4 regions of the Bacillus sp. ISL-75 genome follow, and region 2 is predicted to be linked to each of the others. Evidence: riboswitches for the same ligand, from Rfam matches in the RefSeq annotation. Region 2 holds a riboswitch; each other region holds the start of a gene.

Region 1 (2,203 bases), on a different contig from region 2:
TTGGTTAAGACGATCTTTTGACTATCACGGTAAGCACTCTTTACCAATCCTACAGGAGTTTCTGGCGAGCGATATTTTAGTAGAATTTTTTGAGCTTCCATGATCTGCCGTGTTCTTCTCCCGCTTTTTGGATTATATAAGGCAATCACAAAATCAGCTTGAGCGGCCGCTTCGATTCGTTTCTCGATTATGCTCCAAGGTGTCAAATGGTCACTTAAGCTGATCGTACAGGCATCATGCATAACCGGCGCGCCTAATAAAGCAGCACAGGAGTTAATGGCAGAAATACCAGGGACCACCTCCACTTCTACCCCTGAGTCTTTTTTCCAGCCTTTTTCGATTAGCACTTCGTAAACCAGTCCTGCCATTCCATATACACCGGCATCACCGCTCGAAATGACGGCTACCGTGTTACCGAGTTCTGCCTGTTTCACTGCCTCCTGGGCCCGGCTCACTTCTTCTGTCATTCCTGTGCTGATGATTTGCTTTCCACCTATTAATCCCTTGATTAAATCAACGTAGGTTTTGTAGCCGATGATGATATCACTTTCTTGGATGGCTTCTTTTGCCCGTCCGGTGATATGTTTTTCATCACCAGGGCCAAAACCAATAACCAATAATTTGCCTTTCACACTATTACGCCACCTTCCAAAATTTCAAACTAGAATCCAGCTACTATCCGCTGTTAAATCTTTTCTTTAACCGCTTTTTGTACTCCTGCGATACATTCCGACCCTTCTGTCTGTATGAATCCTTCTTCGGAATATTGATAGATCGCATGCTCCTGAAGGCAATGACCTTCCGCCAGATGACGCCTTACAATCGTAGTTCCCACTTCTGACGTCACGTTTTTATACCAGGTCCCATCTGGATAAACAATAGCAACGGGAGCGTCCTTACATCTCCCATTGCATCTCGTTCTTGTTGTATGTACGAGTGAATCTAAGTTTAAATTGGTGATTTCATTCCGAATCGCTTGTGTCGCTTCCTCCCCACCCTTTCTCATACAGCTGCTGCCGTTGCAAATGAAAACATGGTGTTTCGTCCCTTGTAAATTCCAAGTAGTCATGTCACACTCTCCTTTTCGTTTTTTACGTAAAAAAAGCACCCCTATGGACATAGGGGTGCAGAATATATACACACAAAAAAATAGCGATGTATGTTCAGCACTTCTACCTATGTTCCCGTAGGTTGATGGAAGTTATTAGGTAAAGGCAGGTCTCCTGACTTAGGTTCATCATTCATTGCGTCTTCCCGAATTCCTTCAGTGACATCTGCAATGAACTCCCCATACAGTGGCGGGTACCGTGACGGATTTAAACCGTACTTCCCTATTAAGCACATATTCGTGCACCTATCCTAATCTATTCAATTGTTAAAAAGGCTTGTTCCTTCTAAAGCTAAACTATGCGAATTAAAAATGATTTAGAATCATCCAAACGAAAAAATCCGTTCAACATTAGTTGAACGGATAAAACGTCAGAACAAAGAAAGTTAATAAATAATCCTTTTTGTCCAAACGTTCCATCTTCTCAACCCCCGAAGAAATCGAAACATTAAAAGTTAAGACAGGTCTCCTGACTTGTGTTTCTTCCTACTTTAGACCCTTCCCGAATCGTCAATAAAATAAACGCTCCGGTGGTTTGTCTATTTCGTCCACACTTACAGTTGCGGGGACAGTTCTGGCCTTTCACCAGATTCCCTATTAAGCCCTAAGGCATCTTAACTAATTGTTAACAAATTCATATGTAATTTTAAGAGATATTAATTATACTAGTCTAACAAATAGAATATTTCAAGTGCTTTTTTAATTGGTGTTAGAATTGATCCTTCCTCTATAGATATTTCATTTGTATGCCTAGCTATTTTTTATTCCTCCTTGTTACATGACAAATGATTCATTTTAGAAGTAGCTGTAATTTTTAGATTCCTTTGTTTATAATAATAATCTTTTATTTAATCTAGGAGTATACATGACCAAGAATCCAGAACGCCCAAAAGTGTATAGAATGAAAGCCAGCCATAGGCCATGATTATGCCAGATAGGTGTTGCCGTAAATTGTATAAGGATATATAAGATCATTGCGTAAATCATAGAGTTTCGAACAGGAGCAATTTCAGTTGCACCTGTGAAGACACCATAAATGACAAGGCCAAAACACGCGGCAAAGGGGTAAAGGATAAGCCATGTTCCATATGTAGT
Region 2 (2,203 bases):
CGTTTACTATGGTCGTTGCGGACATATTTTGAGCAATTTCTGTACATAAATTACTGCAGTAAATAGAAGTTCGGCCCGTACCCAATACATGCTTATTCGGATTTTGCCTGTTTACTTCATCACGATAGAACATGTATGGTGTTCCTGTTTCTAATTGAGCAACCATGATTCGTGTCATAATATCCATGGCACGGTAGGTTTTACGAGGAAGAAGCGGGTTACCTGCGGCCTCTTCATATTTCTCTGTAAAGAATTTAACATCCGTTTCATCATAAAAATCCTCAAGTCCTAGCAGGTTCCCTTTTTCATCCTTCCAGCCCATAAATTGTTTTACTTGATGGGGACAAAATGTATGCCACTGCCCAATACTTCTTCCATCCTCATCTTTCTCTTCTAATTTTTGCATAAACAGGTCTGGTATGGTGACACCCGTGAAAATGTCATGGGCCTTACGGCGTTCATCCCCATTATTGGTTTTTAAATCGAGAAAACCGTTCATGATATCTTTATGAAACAAATCTAGGTAAACCGCAATGGCACCTTGACGTTGACCTAACTGATCAACACTGACAGCTGTATTATTTAACAATTTAATCCATGGTACAATTCCGGAAGAGTTTCCTTTGAATTTCTTTATATCGGAACCAAGGGCACGAACTTTACCATAATAAATCCCTATACCTCCGCCATCCTTGCTTAGCCGAGCAATATCCCAATTATTTAAATAGATGCTATCAAGGGAATCATCTACTGTATCAATAAAGCAGGAGGAAAGCTGCCCAAAGCTTTTGCCTGCATTCGCTAAAGTGGGGGTAGCAACCGTCATATATAAATTACTAAGTGCCCAATACGCTTCCTTTACAAGTTGTAAGCGGATGGACTCCTTTTCATCCTTCATAATCGTCATGGCAATAATCATGAACCGCTCCTGCGGGAGTTCATATACATTTCTATTATGATCTTGAGCCAGATAGCGATCCGCTAGTAAAAATAACCCTATGTAATTAAATAATAAATCTTTATCTGGATTTATCTCTTTTGCTAGTTGCTCGATTTCATCTTTGCTATATAAGCTAAGTAAATTATGAGAATATATCCCGGTATCAGTCAATTCTTTTATTAACCTATAAAAATCTCCATATTTTAAAGAACGATTATAGCCTCGATTTTTTGCTGACTTTCTATATAATTCATTCAGATATAAACGGGCAGCGATAAATGTCCAATTTGGTTGGTCTATTGCAATTTGATTCACAGCATATAATAAAGCTTGGTGATTAGCTTCCCCCTCTGTTTCATCCAGTTTACTAATTTGCTCTTTAAGCTCCGTAGTATCTATCTGATATTTTTCTGAAACTTGATTAATAGATTCTAATACGTAATTAAATTCTGTTTGAATCTCCTTAGTTATCAATACATTTCCCCCTATAATAAAAAAATCCGCTCAACGGTAATTGAGCGGATGAAACGATACACTACAAAAGGAATAAAAAAATCCAATGCCTCCTGTCGCCACCGTTCATCTTCTCAATCCCCGAAGAAGTTGAAACATCTTAAGAAAGACAGGTCTCCTGACTCATGCTTCTTCCTACTTTGAACCCTTCCCATATAAGTACCTAATAGATTAGACATTTCTTATACAGTGGTTTGCTCATTTCGTCAGCATTTACAGTTGCGGGGGCAGTTCTGGATTTACACCAGATTCCCTATTAAGCCACAATGGCATCGTCTCTTAAGGCTAACACAATATATAGTTTGATTATTATTTATTGAAACAATATATAGTGAATCAATTAATTTAAATAATAGTATAGTCACCAAAATAATTCAAGTCTATTATTAAATAAAAATGAAACCTATCTGGCCTGAACCTTTTTTTAAAACACCAAGGATGTCACTGAACCTTTTGTATTCTATTTTGAATGCCATAAGTGAACGGTTTTGGCTGGGCTTTACTGAAGTTAACTAATGCATCAAGGTCAACGGGACCGACTTCTTTGTTTTCAGCTTGGATAAATACAGTAAATCCATCTCCGCCTCCAGAAAGAAAAATATTCGCTGTCACAGAATAGGATTTATTAGGATCCATTTCCGTGCCATCTGGAAGCTTGATGCTCACTACCCTTTGCCCTTCTGGTTTATTTGGATCCCAAGTATAGCTTAAGCCAGAAATCTGCAACATGTTCGTTTTTGTTGCCCCCCA
Region 3 (2,203 bases), on a different contig from region 2:
TCAAAAGCATCTGATTTTTTAAGACCAGGGCATATGTTTCCATTAATTGCTAAAAAAGGCGGAGTCTTGAGCAGAACAGGGCATACAGAAGCAGCTGTAGACCTTGCAATTTTATGCGGTGCCAAGCCTGCTGGTGTCATTTGTGAAATCATGAATGACGATGGCACGATGGCACGTGTCCCACAGCTGCGCAAAATTGCTGATAAGCTAAACATTAAAATGATAACGATTAAAGATTTAGTAGAATACCGAAACAACAAGGAAAATTTAGTTAAGCGGGAAGTTTAAAACAAATTTAGGAGGCATACTCATGGGTAATATTTTTGAAGGAAATTTAGTTGGCTCAGGATTAAAAGTTGGAATCGTGGTTGGACGTTTTAATGAATTCATTACAAGTAAACTATTAGGCGGTGCACAGGATGCACTTAAAAGACATGGCGTCAGTGAGACAGACGTAGATATTGCCTGGGTACCAGGTGCATTTGAGATTTCATTAATCGCCCAAAAAATGGCTAATAGTAAAAAATATGATGCAGTTATCACGCTTGGCACAGTCATTCGCGGCTCTACTCCTCATTTTGACTTTGTTTGTAATGAAGTGGCAAAAGGGGTTTCCGCAATTAATTTAAGTAGTGGTATTCCGGTTATTTTTGGTGTGTTAACCACGGATTCTATTGAACAGGCAATTGAGCGTGCTGGGACTAAGGCGGGTAATAAGGGATGGGATGCCGCTTCGGCTGCAATTGAAATGGCCAATTTGTGCAGAACGATTGAACTATAAAATTATAGCAAAAAAACATGTACAATTCATGTCAACTTTTCTATAATGAATTTAACAAAAAATATTTTTAAAAATTAGGTGCTAAAATCTTTTCGAGAGATTTTCAGCTTAAAAGGGAAGTTTGGTATAAGCCAACGCGGTCCCGCCACTGTAAATGAGAGCAACCTATATGGTGCCACTGTCGACTACGATGGGAAGGCATAGGAAGCGATGATCATGAGCCAGGAAACCTGCCTAATACTTGTGCGCCAATAAACCTACGAGGATGGGACGGTGTTGAAGGCTAGACTCCCTTTACTTATTGCTAGTAACCTGAATCTAATCATACCAACATCTCCATTACTTAGTGGAGATGTTTTTTGTTTTTATCCAAGCCATTTTGTTTTTGCACAAGAAGATTTATTTTTTGTTACATAATATTTATTACACTGAAAGTAGGGAGAAAAATGAAGAAATTGTATTCATTGCTGTTAGTAGTATTATTAACAGTAGGAGTTTTAGCAGGTTGTGCTGAAAAGAAAGACCAAGTTAAGGAAGAGAATAAATCCAGCGTTGAGAAGAAAACAGCGGAAATAACCTATCCAGTTACACTTACAGATGCTACCAAAACTAAAGTTATTATCGAAAAGAAACCTGAAAAGATCGTTTCATTAATTCCAAGTAATACAGAAATTGCATTTGCATTAGGACTTGACAAAGAAGTGGTGGGCGTGTCTGATTTCGATAATTATCCGGAAGCCGCGACGAAAAAAGAAAAAATCGGCGGACAGGAAATAAACTTAGAAAAAATCATTTCCTTAAAACCAGATTTAGTGCTAGCACATGCATCGTCTGCTCATAATTCTGAAGCAGGGCTTCAGCAGCTTAAAGATGCCGGAATTACCGTTTTGGTTGTTAATGATGCGCAAAATTTTGACCAAGTTTATGATTCCATTGATATGATTGGGAAAGCTACCGGTGAAACAGCGAAAGCCGATGAAATGATTACAGGGATGAAGGATAAATTGGCTGAAATTAAAGCAAAGGCTGGGGAAATAAAAGAAAAGAAAAAGGTATTAGTTGAGGTTTCACCGGCTCCAGAAATTTATACACCTGGAAAGAATACCTTTATGGATCAAATGCTAAGTTCGATTAATGCTGAAAACCTTGCAAATGATCAAGAAGGCTGGATTAAAATTGATCAAGAAGCGATGATTAAACGGAATCCTGATGTTATCGTCACAACATACGGGTACTATGTTAAAAATCCGGCAGAACAAGTTTTAAGCAGAAAGGGCTGGGAAACGGTCAACGCTGTAAAAAATAAGCATGTAGTCGATGTGGATTCTGATCGCGTGACTCGCTCAGGCCCTCGGATCGTTGAAGGAGTAGAAGATCTTGCAAAGGCTGTCTATCCTGAGATTTTTAAATAATAAGTATTTA
Region 4 (2,203 bases), on a different contig from region 2:
AAGCATTTGTCAGTATGGCATCCAGCTTTGTTTCTGCCTTCGTCGTCACAGGTACATGCTGTAAACTACATGAAGACTGAATCCAAGCTTCTTTTACACCGCTTAATAATAAAACAGCTTTTGTATTGAATGCTTTTTCAGCCAAATTTGCCCGCCAAATATCCCGTCCATTTACTATACCAATTCCTAATACTTTGTCTTGTGGGAAGCCGAGTTTTCGAAGTGAAGCCATATTCTCTTCGACACCATGTATGAAATCAAGACCAATCCCTGCAACAGGTAATTGAGACAGCTCTTCATACGCTGATAGTCCTTCAAAATAGGTTTGCAACATGATTTGTGCAGCCGGTACTTCTTCTGCTAATTGCTTGTAAATTTCTTGCACTAGTTTTACATCATCTGCTGTTAGTGAAAGGGTTAGTGCTGGTTCTTCCACTTGAATCCACTGTGCCCCAGCCTCTACAAGCTGTTGGAATACTTGTGCATATAGCGGTAAAAGTTTCAAAATAAACAGTGCTTTGGTTTTGGCATCGTATCCTTTCGCTAAACTAACAAAAGTAAAAGGACCGATTATTGTAGGCTTTGTAATAAGTCCTAATTCCTCTTTGGCTTCTACAAAATAATCTAAAATGTAGTTTTTGGTTAATTGTAATGACTTACCTTCATACTCAGGTACGATGTAGTGATAGTTGGTGTTAAACCACTTTGTCATCTCACAAGCCACAACATGGCTTGCCCCACGGGCCATTTCGTAATAAGTGGTTAGATCGACTTCACTACCTGTCCACTTATAACGATTTGGAATCAATCCGAACATTGCCGCATGGTCAAGCATACGGTCATAAAGGGTAAAGTCCCCAACTGTTAGTAACTCTAAGCCTAATGATTGCTGGCGCTTCAAATTATTCAAGCGAGTCGCTTTCATCTCGAAAATAAATTGCTCCTCTGATATCGCACCCTTCCAAAAAGATTCTAAACAACGTTTCCACTCCCGATTATCACCAATGTACGGGTAACCAATAGCAGTACTTACTAAATTCATTTATCATTTCTCCTTTTTTAGATTACAAATTCCCAAATACGAAAAAGCCATCTCCACAAAATGGAAATGGCTTTACAATCAAGTTAAAGTTTGCTTAAAAAACATGCATAAACATAGCTACTCATAACTCGTTTGTCGTACAAATGAATGTCACCACCTATTTCCACGTAGGTATTTGGTGTGTACTGGAAATTGGCAGGTCTCCTGGCTTATCATCATGGCTCCTCACACCTTCCCATCATTTGACAGTGGTATTTGTGATTCACTCCGATTTACAGTTGCGGGACAGCGACGGAATTACACCGTTCTTCCCTATTAAGCCAAGCCTTAGCTTGGCACCAATTCTTACACGATATGTAATTTTCACTAACTATAGCATATTAATAATATGAAGTACATAATTTTCTGAAAAGTATTCAGCATGATGAGAGTTCTCTCGCTCACCTTAGGATTCTCTGATATCACATATCATGGGTTCTATTTTGCATTCGCATCGGGTTGATGAATTCCGAATATATTGCCTTCGGTATCAATATAGTATCCTTGCCACGCCATTCCAGGCAGGGCATATTTGGCCATTGCGACCTTGCCGCCATTCTCAATAATTTTAGCTTCCGTTACATCGTAATTTTCCACTCCCATTGTACAAGCAAATGCATTCAAAGCTTGGTTTGCTTCCGGTGGAGCACTTTGCCGCTGCATCAAAGCACCATTGATCCCAGGTTCATTCTCATCGCCAGTCACTGCTCCAAAGTATGGCATTCCTGCATACTCACTCCAATCTTGAAATGACCATCCGAATACCTCTCCATAAAACTTCTTTGCCCGTTCCATGTCATTGACATGAATTTCGAAATGAACTAATCTTCCCATGATTGCCTCCTAATTAAAAGTAATTATATTCCATTCTAGCAAGTTAGTACTTATGTATATCTTGAAGTTAAGATGCTTCATCTTATGTTAGCAAAACTAAGGGTGAAGCCATCTTTTCAATTTGAGCCAAAGCTTAATATATTTCCTCTTTATTATAGGATAATTGTTGAAATATATTCAATTTTTATAAAAATGAAATAATTTTACTTATTAGTTCCTGTTTGATATTCTGGCCATTTATTGAGAGAGGATTTTGGTAATAAACTTCCGGAATTGCACACAATTCAT

What was found. Region 2 has a riboswitch for cobalamin ahead of J7E63_RS13880 (ribonucleoside-diphosphate reductase subunit alpha). Riboswitches for the same ligand answer to the same signal wherever they lie in the genome.
Region 1: another riboswitch for cobalamin. It lies ahead of J7E63_RS15975 ((2Fe-2S) ferredoxin domain-containing protein); the one in region 2 lies ahead of J7E63_RS13880 (ribonucleoside-diphosphate reductase subunit alpha).
Region 3: another riboswitch for cobalamin. It lies ahead of J7E63_RS12620 (ABC transporter substrate-binding protein); the one in region 2 lies ahead of J7E63_RS13880 (ribonucleoside-diphosphate reductase subunit alpha).
Region 4: another riboswitch for cobalamin. It lies ahead of metE (5-methyltetrahydropteroyltriglutamate--homocysteine S-methyltransferase); the one in region 2 lies ahead of J7E63_RS13880 (ribonucleoside-diphosphate reductase subunit alpha).

What each region holds. Positions count from the first base shown of each region.
Region 1 is NZ_JAGGQX010000037.1:34,844-37,046, forward strand. Features, by position in the region: gene cobJ (precorrin-3B C(17)-methyltransferase) at 1-632, opposite strand, end outside; gene J7E63_RS15975 ((2Fe-2S) ferredoxin domain-containing protein) at 686-1,069, opposite strand; cobalamin riboswitch at 1,197-1,373, opposite strand; cobalamin riboswitch at 1,551-1,740, opposite strand; partial or broken gene J7E63_RS15980 (MATE family efflux transporter) at 1,937-2,203, opposite strand, start outside.
Region 2 is NZ_JAGGQX010000030.1:35,106-37,308, reverse strand. Features, by position in the region: gene J7E63_RS13880 (ribonucleoside-diphosphate reductase subunit alpha) at 1-1,399, opposite strand, end outside; cobalamin riboswitch at 1,545-1,746, opposite strand; gene J7E63_RS13875 (bifunctional metallophosphatase/5'-nucleotidase) at 1,895-2,203, opposite strand, start outside.
Region 3 is NZ_JAGGQX010000027.1:51,343-53,545, reverse strand. Features, by position in the region: partial or broken gene ribB (3,4-dihydroxy-2-butanone-4-phosphate synthase) at 1-285, shown strand, start outside; gene ribH (6,7-dimethyl-8-ribityllumazine synthase) at 311-781, shown strand; cobalamin riboswitch at 841-1,033, shown strand; gene J7E63_RS12620 (ABC transporter substrate-binding protein) at 1,228-2,193, shown strand; gene J7E63_RS12615 (FecCD family ABC transporter permease) at 2,159-2,203, shown strand, end outside.
Region 4 is NZ_JAGGQX010000020.1:61,408-63,610, reverse strand. Features, by position in the region: gene metE (5-methyltetrahydropteroyltriglutamate--homocysteine S-methyltransferase) at 1-1,042, opposite strand, end outside; cobalamin riboswitch at 1,220-1,400, opposite strand; gene J7E63_RS09565 (VOC family protein) at 1,520-1,915, opposite strand.